3 regions of the Paenibacillus sp. SEL3 genome follow, and region 2 is predicted to be linked to each of the others. Evidence: riboswitches for the same ligand, from Rfam matches in the RefSeq annotation. Region 2 holds a riboswitch; each other region holds the start of a gene.

Region 1 (3,282 bases), 250 kb from region 2:
GAGCTCCGGACGCTGAGGGAAAGTCAGCAGCGTAACCTCGAACGGCTTGCCTTGCTTAGTCCATGTCCCTTGGGCGTCCTTCTGCCAGCCATCCTTCGTCAACAGTTGCTCTGCCGTTCCGTCCAGCGCTTTACGCTCAACTTTACCGAAGGGAAGAATGCTCGGGAACGGGCTGCTTGCCTCCGTACCGAAGCCCCTCATGACGGCGCTCACAATCGATGCGCGTGGAATCAGGCTGTCCACCACCTTACGGTTCGCCGCATCCTTGAATACTGGCGATTCCATATTGTACACGATCATATGGGTGCGCAAGGACGGAGCTGACAGTACTTGTAACTTGTCGTTCTTTTTCAGTACCTCTGCGTTATCAACCGGAATATCCGTCGCTACGTCCACCTCGCCGGATTGCAGCGCCATCAGGCGCGAATTCCCGTCCGTAATGAACTTCATCGTCGCTTCAGCTAATCGTGCCTTCTCGCCCCAATATCCGTCATAACGCTCTACGACCAAGGATTGGTCCTTGTTGAACGCTTTGACTTTAAAGGCGCCTGTCATCGCTGGGTAACTCTGTTCATCTTTCATCGATGCCACATCCAGTACAATCGTCGATGGATCAGCTAGATTAGACACCAACGCCGCATTCGGCTGGTTTGTCGTGATCTTCAAGGCCAGCGGGCCGCTTACATCAATGGACTTCACATTCAGTAAATCCTTCGCCAGATGGCTTTTCTCAATAGAGCGTAACAAAGACGCTTTTACACTTGCTGCATCCATACTTTTTCCATTATGAAAAGTGACTTTATCCTGCAAGCTGAACGTCCAAACTGTAGGGCTATCCTGCTTCCACTCCTTTGCCAGCCAAGCCACAGGCTCCAGCTTTTCATTCAAACGTACCAGTGTCTCACCTGCACCGGATCGCATCACATCCCAGCTATTATCTCCATGCGGGTCAACGCCTGACGGTTTCCATGTATACGCCATTACCAGCTTTTTATCTGTCGCTGTTTGTTGTGCTGACGCGTTTTCACCCTTGCCGGAGCTATCCGACGTCCTATTGCTGGCACATCCCGAAAGAGCCATAACTGCCAGCAGCAGCATCACCCCTGTACATATCAACCATGAACGCCTACTACGACTGCTTATCATTCGATGAATCCCCCTCTATCTTGTAAAATCGCATAAACCTAACGCAAAACGCGAAAAAAGCATTCCAGACCACTTAATTAGCAGTCAGAAATGCCTTCAATATAAAATGTCAGAACTCACCTCGAAGCCAACTCCAAAAACATAGAAGGGATCAGATCGGTTTCAGACATTCCGTATGCAGCACGCCTAACCACCTCCCCAGCATCCCGTGGGTCTGACAGTGATGTCAAAACAGGCAGGTCTCCTGACTCCAGGCGTATCTTTCAGGCCTTCCCGGTTCTTCACAATTCCAGTGGCTGTTCTGAAAGCTCCAGCAGTATCCTGCTGATGCCTGTATACAGTGGCGGGCCCGTGTCGGAATCAACCGAACTTCCCTTTTAAGTGAACATGCTCAACAACTATGTACATCGTCTCTACGAAACCCCATACATAGAGTTGTCCGGCTCACACCTGTTTTCTTCCTTTATTTCTTTTCATTACGATCTTATTTTGTTGTCACAGGCTTGTCAATAAAGGCTGCACAATAATTTAAATTTGAACGATAAGGTAGAAACAAGACATAACCTCCAATTGCGTGCACGCAATTGAAGTGTTAAAATTAGGTATAGAGTAAACCACCGTGTCCGTATACTAAAAAGAGTCTTCGCCGCGCCAACGGCAAAGACTCTTAGGACTTGAAAGGCTGTGGATCACCACCACGGCGCGCTGCATAACTAAATGTCAATGCAAACGAAACCCACCGTTAGGGGCCAACCTAATTACGCGGTGGGTTTTCGCTTGTTCCGAAATTTTCGACGTAGCCAGCGATAAAGTTTACGAATACTAAACGCCAGGCTTAGTAACGTAACCATCCAACGCAACACATCGTAGCACGACACAAGGTTGACCATCGGCTTCACCCCCTTTCGGGAAGCTGCACCGTGGTCCGAAAACATCCACCACTATTCAAAATCCATAAGGTAAATTATACCATGATATCGCCCGCTGCTCTAGCAAATTCTTCTAGTAAGTAAACTGGAAAACGCACCAAATTAGAGCTACCCATTTCATTCCGCAGTTTATCTATATATCCCCAGACAGCAAGGGGATCTACTATCTGGATAACCCCATGCCAAACAGCCGGAAAAGAGGCATACGTCCTCTCTCCGGCTATCTTTATTTATTTCTAATCATCAAACCTTCTGTGGAACCTCCTGAACCGTCACGCTTTTGACCGATTCCCCTTGTTTTCTCGTCAAAACGATGTTCAAGACAATCGCTGTAATCGAGCCCGAAACAATACCATTTTGCAACAACATTTTGGCAAAGCTCGGCAGCTGGTCGAACATTTGTGGCAGAACGGCAGAACCTAGGCCCACAGCAATACTGCATGCTGCGATCAGCAGATTGCTTTCCTTTCGCAGATCCACTTCTGACAAAATAGACATGCCTGATGCAGCGACCGAGCCAAACATGACGATCATCGCCCCGCCCAGCACAGCGTTAGGAATCACTGTCGTTAAAGCAGCCAGCTTAGGCAGCAAACCGAGAACAACCATGATACCGCCCGCAGCAAAAATAACGTTCCGCGATTTGACGCGTGTGAGCGAGATCAGACCCACATTTTGCGAGAAGGCTGTATAAGGAAACGCGTTAAAAATACCCCCAAGCATAATCGCAAGTCCTTCCGAACGGAGTCCATTGACGATCTGCTTTTGCTCTACCTTTTGATCAATCGCCTTGCCTACTGCCAGATAAACACCCGTAGACTCGACCATGCTGACAATATTGACGATAATCATCGTACAAACTGCCATAATGCTAAACTCTGGCTTACCAAAATAAAATGGCTGCGCAACACTCACCCATGACGCATCTGCCACGGGAGCAAAATGCACCATTCCCATCGCATAAGCAACCACCGTGCCTGCAAACAGACCGATGAGCACGGAAATCGAGCGCATAAAGCCCTTTGCCAACCGATTCACAAGCAGAATAACCAATAATGTAACCAGCGCCAGCAGCAAATTACGCGGCTGTCCAAAATCCGCGCTGCCCTGGCCACCTGCTACATTGTTCATCGCCACCGGAATAAGGGATAGACCGATAATTGTAACGACCGAACCCGTAACGACCGTCGGGAAAAAGCGTAGCAGC
Region 2 (3,282 bases):
TCAGCCACAGGCACAGCGTCATCCTTCTCCATATTGCAGAAGTCGCACGCCTTTACCTTAAACACATCGCCAACCGGCATGACAATGAATCGTTCATCCCGCAGCCGCCCGACCAGTTCCTCGGGGTCTGCACACGGCACGCGCAGCACGATCTGATGATCCGGCGTGTATTCCAGCTCGCCATCATCACCCGCTACCTCGGCGAGCAGCGCCATCTGGCGAGCGGTGAATTTCTTGTTTCCCACACCCGGGGAAACACCCACCTCAAACAGCGCAGGCTTGCCAAAGCCGCCTGTCGCCATCCCGGCCGCGGCCCCTGCTCCGGCCACCGCCGACGTTCCGGCGGTGCTCTTGGCGGTAGGCGCTTGCCCGCTCCAGCGAGCGTTGGCTTCGCCAGGCAGCTTGCCGCCGACAGCGAGGCGGCTTAGCGCCTCTGCCGCCAGCGATGCCGGGGCCGTGCCGGTTTGCACAGCAGTTGTTGCCTGCACAGCAGCCATCGCTTGCGGGCGTGCCTGCGTCGCAACCGCAGCGCCGCTCGCGGAGGGTCCAGCGGGCGTAGTCGGGGCTGCTCCTGCCTGCGGTGTACCCTCTTGCGCTCCCAGCGACCACGGCTCCGCTTCCGTGCGGAGACGCTGATGCGGCTTGAGCGCCTGCTCGGTCGCATCCAGCGTGTATTTGCGCTGATATCCGCGCGGAGTCACGATCAAGCCGTCATACACCGTCGTCGAGGAATTGCCGATGATTACAGTCGTCAGCATCCCGATGTCGTGGTTCAGCATATCTTCCAGCGTCGTTACAATAACTTGCTGACGTTCACGATAAGCACTCTTCACCAGCCCAACCGGAGTTTGCGGATCGCGGTAACGCAGCAAAATGGACTGCGTCTCCACAATCTGGCGGGTACGCCGGCCACTGCGCGGATTATATAATGCAATCACAAAATCGGCCGAAGCCGCTGCTTCTACGCGCTTCACAATCGTTTCCCATGGGGTCAGATGATCACTCAGACTAATTGTGCACGCATCATGCATAACTGGCGCCCCCAACAGTGATGCACAGGACTGAATAGCCGAGATCCCCGGCACGACTTCTACTTCAACTCCGTCCTCGCGTCGCCAGCCTTTTTGCATCAGCACTTCGTACACCAGCCCTGCCATGCCATAGACTCCTGCATCTCCACTGGAAATGACGGCTACCTTCTTGCCCATCTCTGCTTGGCGAACCGCCTCCTGCGCACGGCTCACTTCCTCTGTCATCCCTGTACGTACAATCTCCTGTCCGTTCAACAACGGACGGATCAAATCAACATAGGTATTGTAGCCGATAATGACCTCACTTTCGGCCAGCGCATCCAGCGCCCGTTTTGTGATATGTTCCATATCTCCTGGTCCAAATCCAATCACCAACAATTTTCCTAATGGGCTCATCGGGCTCCTCCTATTCATCCTTTTCAGGGCAGCTATGCTATCTATTCCAATGATTTTTGGACATCCTGTAACTCAAAAAAGCCCCATCCTACCCGGATGGGGTTTCTATGTACGTATCTCTCATCAGACGAACAAACAGCGTAAGAAGACACGATTTGTCTTCCTCCAGCCTGCCGTTGTTTTCCATCTGTCTGTTTACGCTTCAAACGCTGCTGCACGTTCATATCCACGCAAACCTCTAGCCAACATGGAAAAAGCAACGTGTGCCTGATTTCCTGATTTCGTACACCCATCCTCTCCGCGAAGGTTAACGGTGCATACAGATCAAGGTAGGTCTCCTGGCTTGGCATCAACGGATTCTTTCGTCTTCCCCGTTTTTCACGAGTGACCAATTAAAAAAATCCTCTTCCTTACAGTGGCGGGACCGCTCGGGATTTGCACCCGATTCCCTGTTACCCTTTGCTCAACCGCAAAGGCACCTTGTCTGTCCGCTATTTGATTATGGGTCTTATCATAACCTTGCCTCAATCAGTTGTGCAAGCACGAAAAACGCTTTATTTTAAGTTCTCTGCTTTCTTTTTTAACATATGTAGCAATTCGTCCGGGTCCGCAGAGATACTCAGTAGCGCTGGATGATCAGCTCCGGTAAACCCTTCCTGAACGCTATGACGTACCATTTCTATCAACGGGTCAAAATATCCATTTACATTCAGCAGCCCAATAGGCTTGCGATGAATGCCAATTTGCGCCCAGCACAATACCTCGAACAGCTCCTCAAAGGTTCCCAAACCACCCGGAAGGGCAATAAAAGCATCGGCCATCTCGCTCATTGCCGCTTTACGCTCATGCATGCTTGCTACCTCAATAAACTCGGTAACTCCCCGATGTACGATCTCTGCATCGAATAACAGGGTGGGCATAATACCGGTGACCTGACCGTCACCCGCCAGCAGTCCATCCGCCACCTCTCCCATCAACCCCCTGCTAGAGCCACCATAGATCAGACGGATATGATGGCGAGCCATGGCTTCCCCCAGCTTGCCTGCCGCCTCAACATATACCGATGAATGTCCAGGTCTGGACCCGGCAAATACGCAAATAGAATTCATTAACGTCTCAGCTCCTGTCCTCAAGTATCATGCATCGAAACTTATTCATTATATTAGACAAATATTTTCGCTATAACAAAAAACTTTATCGATGCATGTCCAACAAAAAAAGATAAAGACCTCGTAGGCCCTTATCTTTATTTTACTCTGGATTAGTAAATATAAGTTCATTTTCTGCTTACAGCACTATCATTTTCTAACTCATTTCAAATGACCGTTCACACTCTTCAGACCGTAGCCATGCGCCGAATCACGATGTTCAAAATATTTGCCCAGCTCCACCATCATCGCGCCCATGCGTTCTTCAGTTGGGAACACGATTCGTTCAATCCCTTCTTCCACAATGGACTGTGCGGTCACTTTGCCTACCGATACAGCAATGACATCTTCACGAAAAGCTTCCAGCAAATCTTCAATTCGGTTTTGCTCTCTGGCATATTGGGCCAAAAATCGAATTTGCGGACCACTTGTGAACGTAACAGCATCAACATTACGATGGATAACATCCTCTAGTAACGCCTGCAATTTTGCTTCCTCAGGTGGGATATGCTTATAAGGAAGTACCTGGCGGGTCACTGCCCCCTGCTCGTCCAGCCATTTTACCAACCGTGGGGCTGGATCGCCATGCAGTTGCAACAGCACTTCCTTCCCCTTCAGATCGTATGGGGCGAAAGCTCCTGTCAATCCGATCAAACTTCCGTCCTCGTCTCGTACTGCTGGCGTAAAGCCACGCTTTTTGAGTCCAT
Region 3 (3,282 bases), 2.0 Mb from region 2:
CCAGTAACACTCGTGGCAATCTGACCTTCAAAATAATCTGCTCTGAGGATGTATTCCAATCCGGTGTAAACGTATCGCCTAACCACGGTAGGTGGTTAACCAGAATGCCCGTGATTTGGCTGACCGGAAGCTTGGCCGAGCCGATGCCAAGACAGAGCAGCAGCGTCAGCAACAGCAGGACAAGACCTGTCCCTCCAAAGCCGATCAGTTTACGGTTCATTTGAAAATTTCAGGATACACGCCCTTGGCCACTTCCTTGAGACCTTCCGTTACGCGTGGACCCGGACGACTGATCAAATTATCATCCACGGCAAATACCCGGTTGTGGCGAACAGCCGATATTTGATCCCATCCACTGCGAGCTTTAATGATATCACCGAGCGTCTGGCCCGTTTTGTCGTCCTTGACACTTTTGCTGTACAAAATCACGTCAGGGTTCGCAGCAATAATATTTTCCTCACTGATTTGGTACCACCCCTTCTGCGTGGCACCTACATTTTCGCCGCCCGCCAACGTAATCAGCTCGTCCATAAACTCGCCTTTACCCACTGTCCAGCCTGGTGAAAACTCGACGTATACCCGCAGCTTCTGCCCTTTACCGATATTTTTAATTCCTTCTTTTACTTCTGCTACATCTGCTCTCATCTTGTCAGTCACCGCTCTTGCTTCTCTCTGATGATCGGTGATTTTCCCATACAATTCGATGTTAGCCATGACATCTTCCACTGTCTTCGGTTCCGTTTTAAAAATCATAATTCCCATGTCGCGCAGCTTGGTCGTAGCCTGTTCACTAAGTGATATCCCTGCAAAAACGACTTCCGGGTTCGCAGCAATGATCGCCTCTTCGTTCGGTTTCATAATACCGCCCACTTTAGGCTTTTTCGTAGCTGCTTCCGGGTAATCAGAGTAGTCGGAGACGCCGACAATTTCCTTATCCAGCCCAATGGCGAACAACGCCTCGGTTTCTGCCGGGGAGACGGAAACGATTTTATCCGGCGCTTTTTTGAATGTAAATTCCTGTCCTGTTGCATCTTTAACTGTGAGCGGGTAAACCGTTTTGCCCGGAGGCTCTTGTGCGTTTACTGCCTGTCCCGGCTGCTGTGAAGAAGCCTGACCCTCTTTATTTTCTGCATTTTTTCCATTAGCGCCACATGCACTCAGCACAACTGCCAAAATCAGAGCCAATAGACCTGTTGTCCACACCTTTATTTTTTTTCCTGCCATGATTTGCACCCCTTCATAAATAAATCGTTAAGAGCGTTACTTGAACATCATCAGATATCTTCTAAATCTAGCCTTCTTTTCCTATCAAAAACCCCCGCATCCTCATATCAGGACACAGGGGTCACGTTAGCGCAGATCGTGCGCAGGCGGCAGCTTCTTTCCGCATGGACAGTCACTGCGAACACGTCATCCTTTCCTCGAAGGATTATGGTGACAGGCGGACGGGCAGGTATCCTGACTTATGGTAAAATACATGTCCTGAAATTCTTTCATATGCTTAGTAACATATAAAGAGGACTAACGGGCATGTTTCCATTTACAGTGGCGGGACCGCGCCGGATTCACACCGACTTCCCTTTTAACAGCGCAGGGAGGGAAACCATAGTTTCATCACGCTGCGCCGACCTCGTCTGCTGGATATTTGATGTAGTGGTAGTCAAGCCGTTCTTTTACTTGATGATTATAGGTTAAAATGAGGCGGCTTACAACCCAAACAGCCTCTTTATCCGCTGGTGTCTAACCTAATGAGGAAGCATTTCCGCTATGTAATTGTGCGGTCCTGCCAGCCTCAATTGAATCCTTAATGCTTCTCCCGGCTTCGGATTCAGACTCCAAAAATCATGGCCCGGTATCAGCATGCAAGCTAGCTGACGAATTACGCCACCATGCGTAACGACCAAAACAGAGGGCGACGTAGCAGTCAAATCCATGGGTTGAACTTCCATAGCAACACGCCATTCATACAGAGAGTCAAGAAATTTGCGCAGACGATTTACAAAATCTGTCCAAGACTCTCCACCAGGTGGGGTGATCCGTTGCGGCTCATCAATCCAAGCCCGATACAACGACACATCCTTGAGCATGTCATACGTTTTTCCATCCCACTCGCCAAAATGAAGCTCTCGCAGACATGGTTCCATCATAGGAGGCATAGTAGATAGGGAACGCCCAGACGTCAACTCTGATTCCGGCACAATGATCTGCAAGGTCTGGCGACATCGCATTAAGTCGCTGCAATAGATTCGAGCAAAGGACTGACCTTGCAATTTTTCCTGCAAAGGCTTTAATTCCTGCTCTGCCCCCGGTAGCAAACCTAAGTCGGAGTGTCCCAGATATCGACGTTCCTTGTTCCATAAGGTTGTGCCGTGACGAACTAACACGAGCTCCATATCCCAATGCAGATCTTCTTTAGCATCATACGGCACCTTATCCTCCTGTGAGTTCGGTCTTTGTGCGTATTCTACTGTCCTTTTTGCTGCTATATCTTGTTTCAAGAAATGTCACTTCCTGCTCGATCATTATTCAGCGTGTCACTCCTCACCCTCACCGCACCCATCCCAAGGCAAAACAACCTGCGGCTCCTAACAAACACAATCCTACAAACATACTGGACACGGCGAACATCAGCTGGATCGTATGCCGTATATCTTTCGACTCTAGCGGTCGTATCCAATCCCCCATGTATGCACGAAAGGAGCGCACGCCATGATACACATTATATCCTCCAAGACGAATCCCCAATGCACCAGCAACAGCCGATTCCGGGAAGCCACTGTTCGGACTTGGGTGCAGACGAGCGTCTCGCTTGACTGTGCGCCAGCTTCTTGCAGCATCTCGTTTGTACATCCACGCCGCTATCACAAGCATTGCCGCTGTCAGGCGTGCTGGAATGTAGTTAGCCACATCATCTAGACGTGCTGAAGCCCAGCCTAAATGCAGATACTCTTCATTTTTGTACCCAACCATGGAATCGAGCGTATTCACAGCACGATAAGCCAGCGCCAAGGGTGCTCCCCCGATCAAGGCATAAAAAAGCGGGGAAATAATCGCGTCCACGATATTTTCAGCGACCGTTTCAACCGTACCGCGTACAATCTCAGGCTTATCAAGTTGCTGCGTATCCCGCCCGACTATCATGCCCAGCTCCCGCCGTGCCACAGCCAGGTCATCCGCCTGCAACGCTCGGTAGACTGCCATTCCTGCATCCTTTAGTCCTTTGGAAGCAATCGTGGTCGCAATCAGCACTATTTCTGCGCCGACAGATAACCACGGATGAAT

The links. Region 2 has a riboswitch for cobalamin ahead of cobJ (precorrin-3B C(17)-methyltransferase). Riboswitches for the same ligand answer to the same signal wherever they lie in the genome.
Region 1: linked by a shared signal. The riboswitch ahead of ACYCS5_RS13900 (ABC transporter substrate-binding protein) and the one ahead of cobJ (precorrin-3B C(17)-methyltransferase) in region 2 are both predicted to bind cobalamin.
Region 3: linked by a shared signal. The riboswitch ahead of ACYCS5_RS21735 (ABC transporter substrate-binding protein) and the one ahead of cobJ (precorrin-3B C(17)-methyltransferase) in region 2 are both predicted to bind cobalamin.

The regions. Positions count from the first base shown of each region.
Region 1 covers NZ_CM137725.1:3,002,870-3,006,151, forward strand. The annotation lists gene ACYCS5_RS13900 (ABC transporter substrate-binding protein) at 1-1,146, opposite strand, end outside; cobalamin riboswitch at 1,364-1,561, opposite strand; gene ACYCS5_RS13905 (nucleobase:cation symporter-2 family protein) at 2,319-3,282, opposite strand, start outside.
Region 2 covers NZ_CM137725.1:2,751,717-2,754,998, forward strand. The annotation lists gene cobJ (precorrin-3B C(17)-methyltransferase) at 1-1,427, opposite strand, end outside; cobalamin riboswitch at 1,739-1,924, opposite strand; gene ACYCS5_RS12755 (LOG family protein) at 1,982-2,536, opposite strand; gene ACYCS5_RS12760 (uroporphyrinogen-III synthase) at 2,738-3,282, opposite strand, start outside.
Region 3 covers NZ_CM137725.1:4,715,962-4,719,243, reverse strand. The annotation lists gene ACYCS5_RS21740 (FecCD family ABC transporter permease) at 1-220, opposite strand, end outside; gene ACYCS5_RS21735 (ABC transporter substrate-binding protein) at 217-1,224, opposite strand; cobalamin riboswitch at 1,432-1,623, opposite strand; gene ACYCS5_RS21730 (histidine phosphatase family protein) at 1,746-2,498, opposite strand; gene cbiB (adenosylcobinamide-phosphate synthase CbiB) at 2,548-3,282, opposite strand, start outside.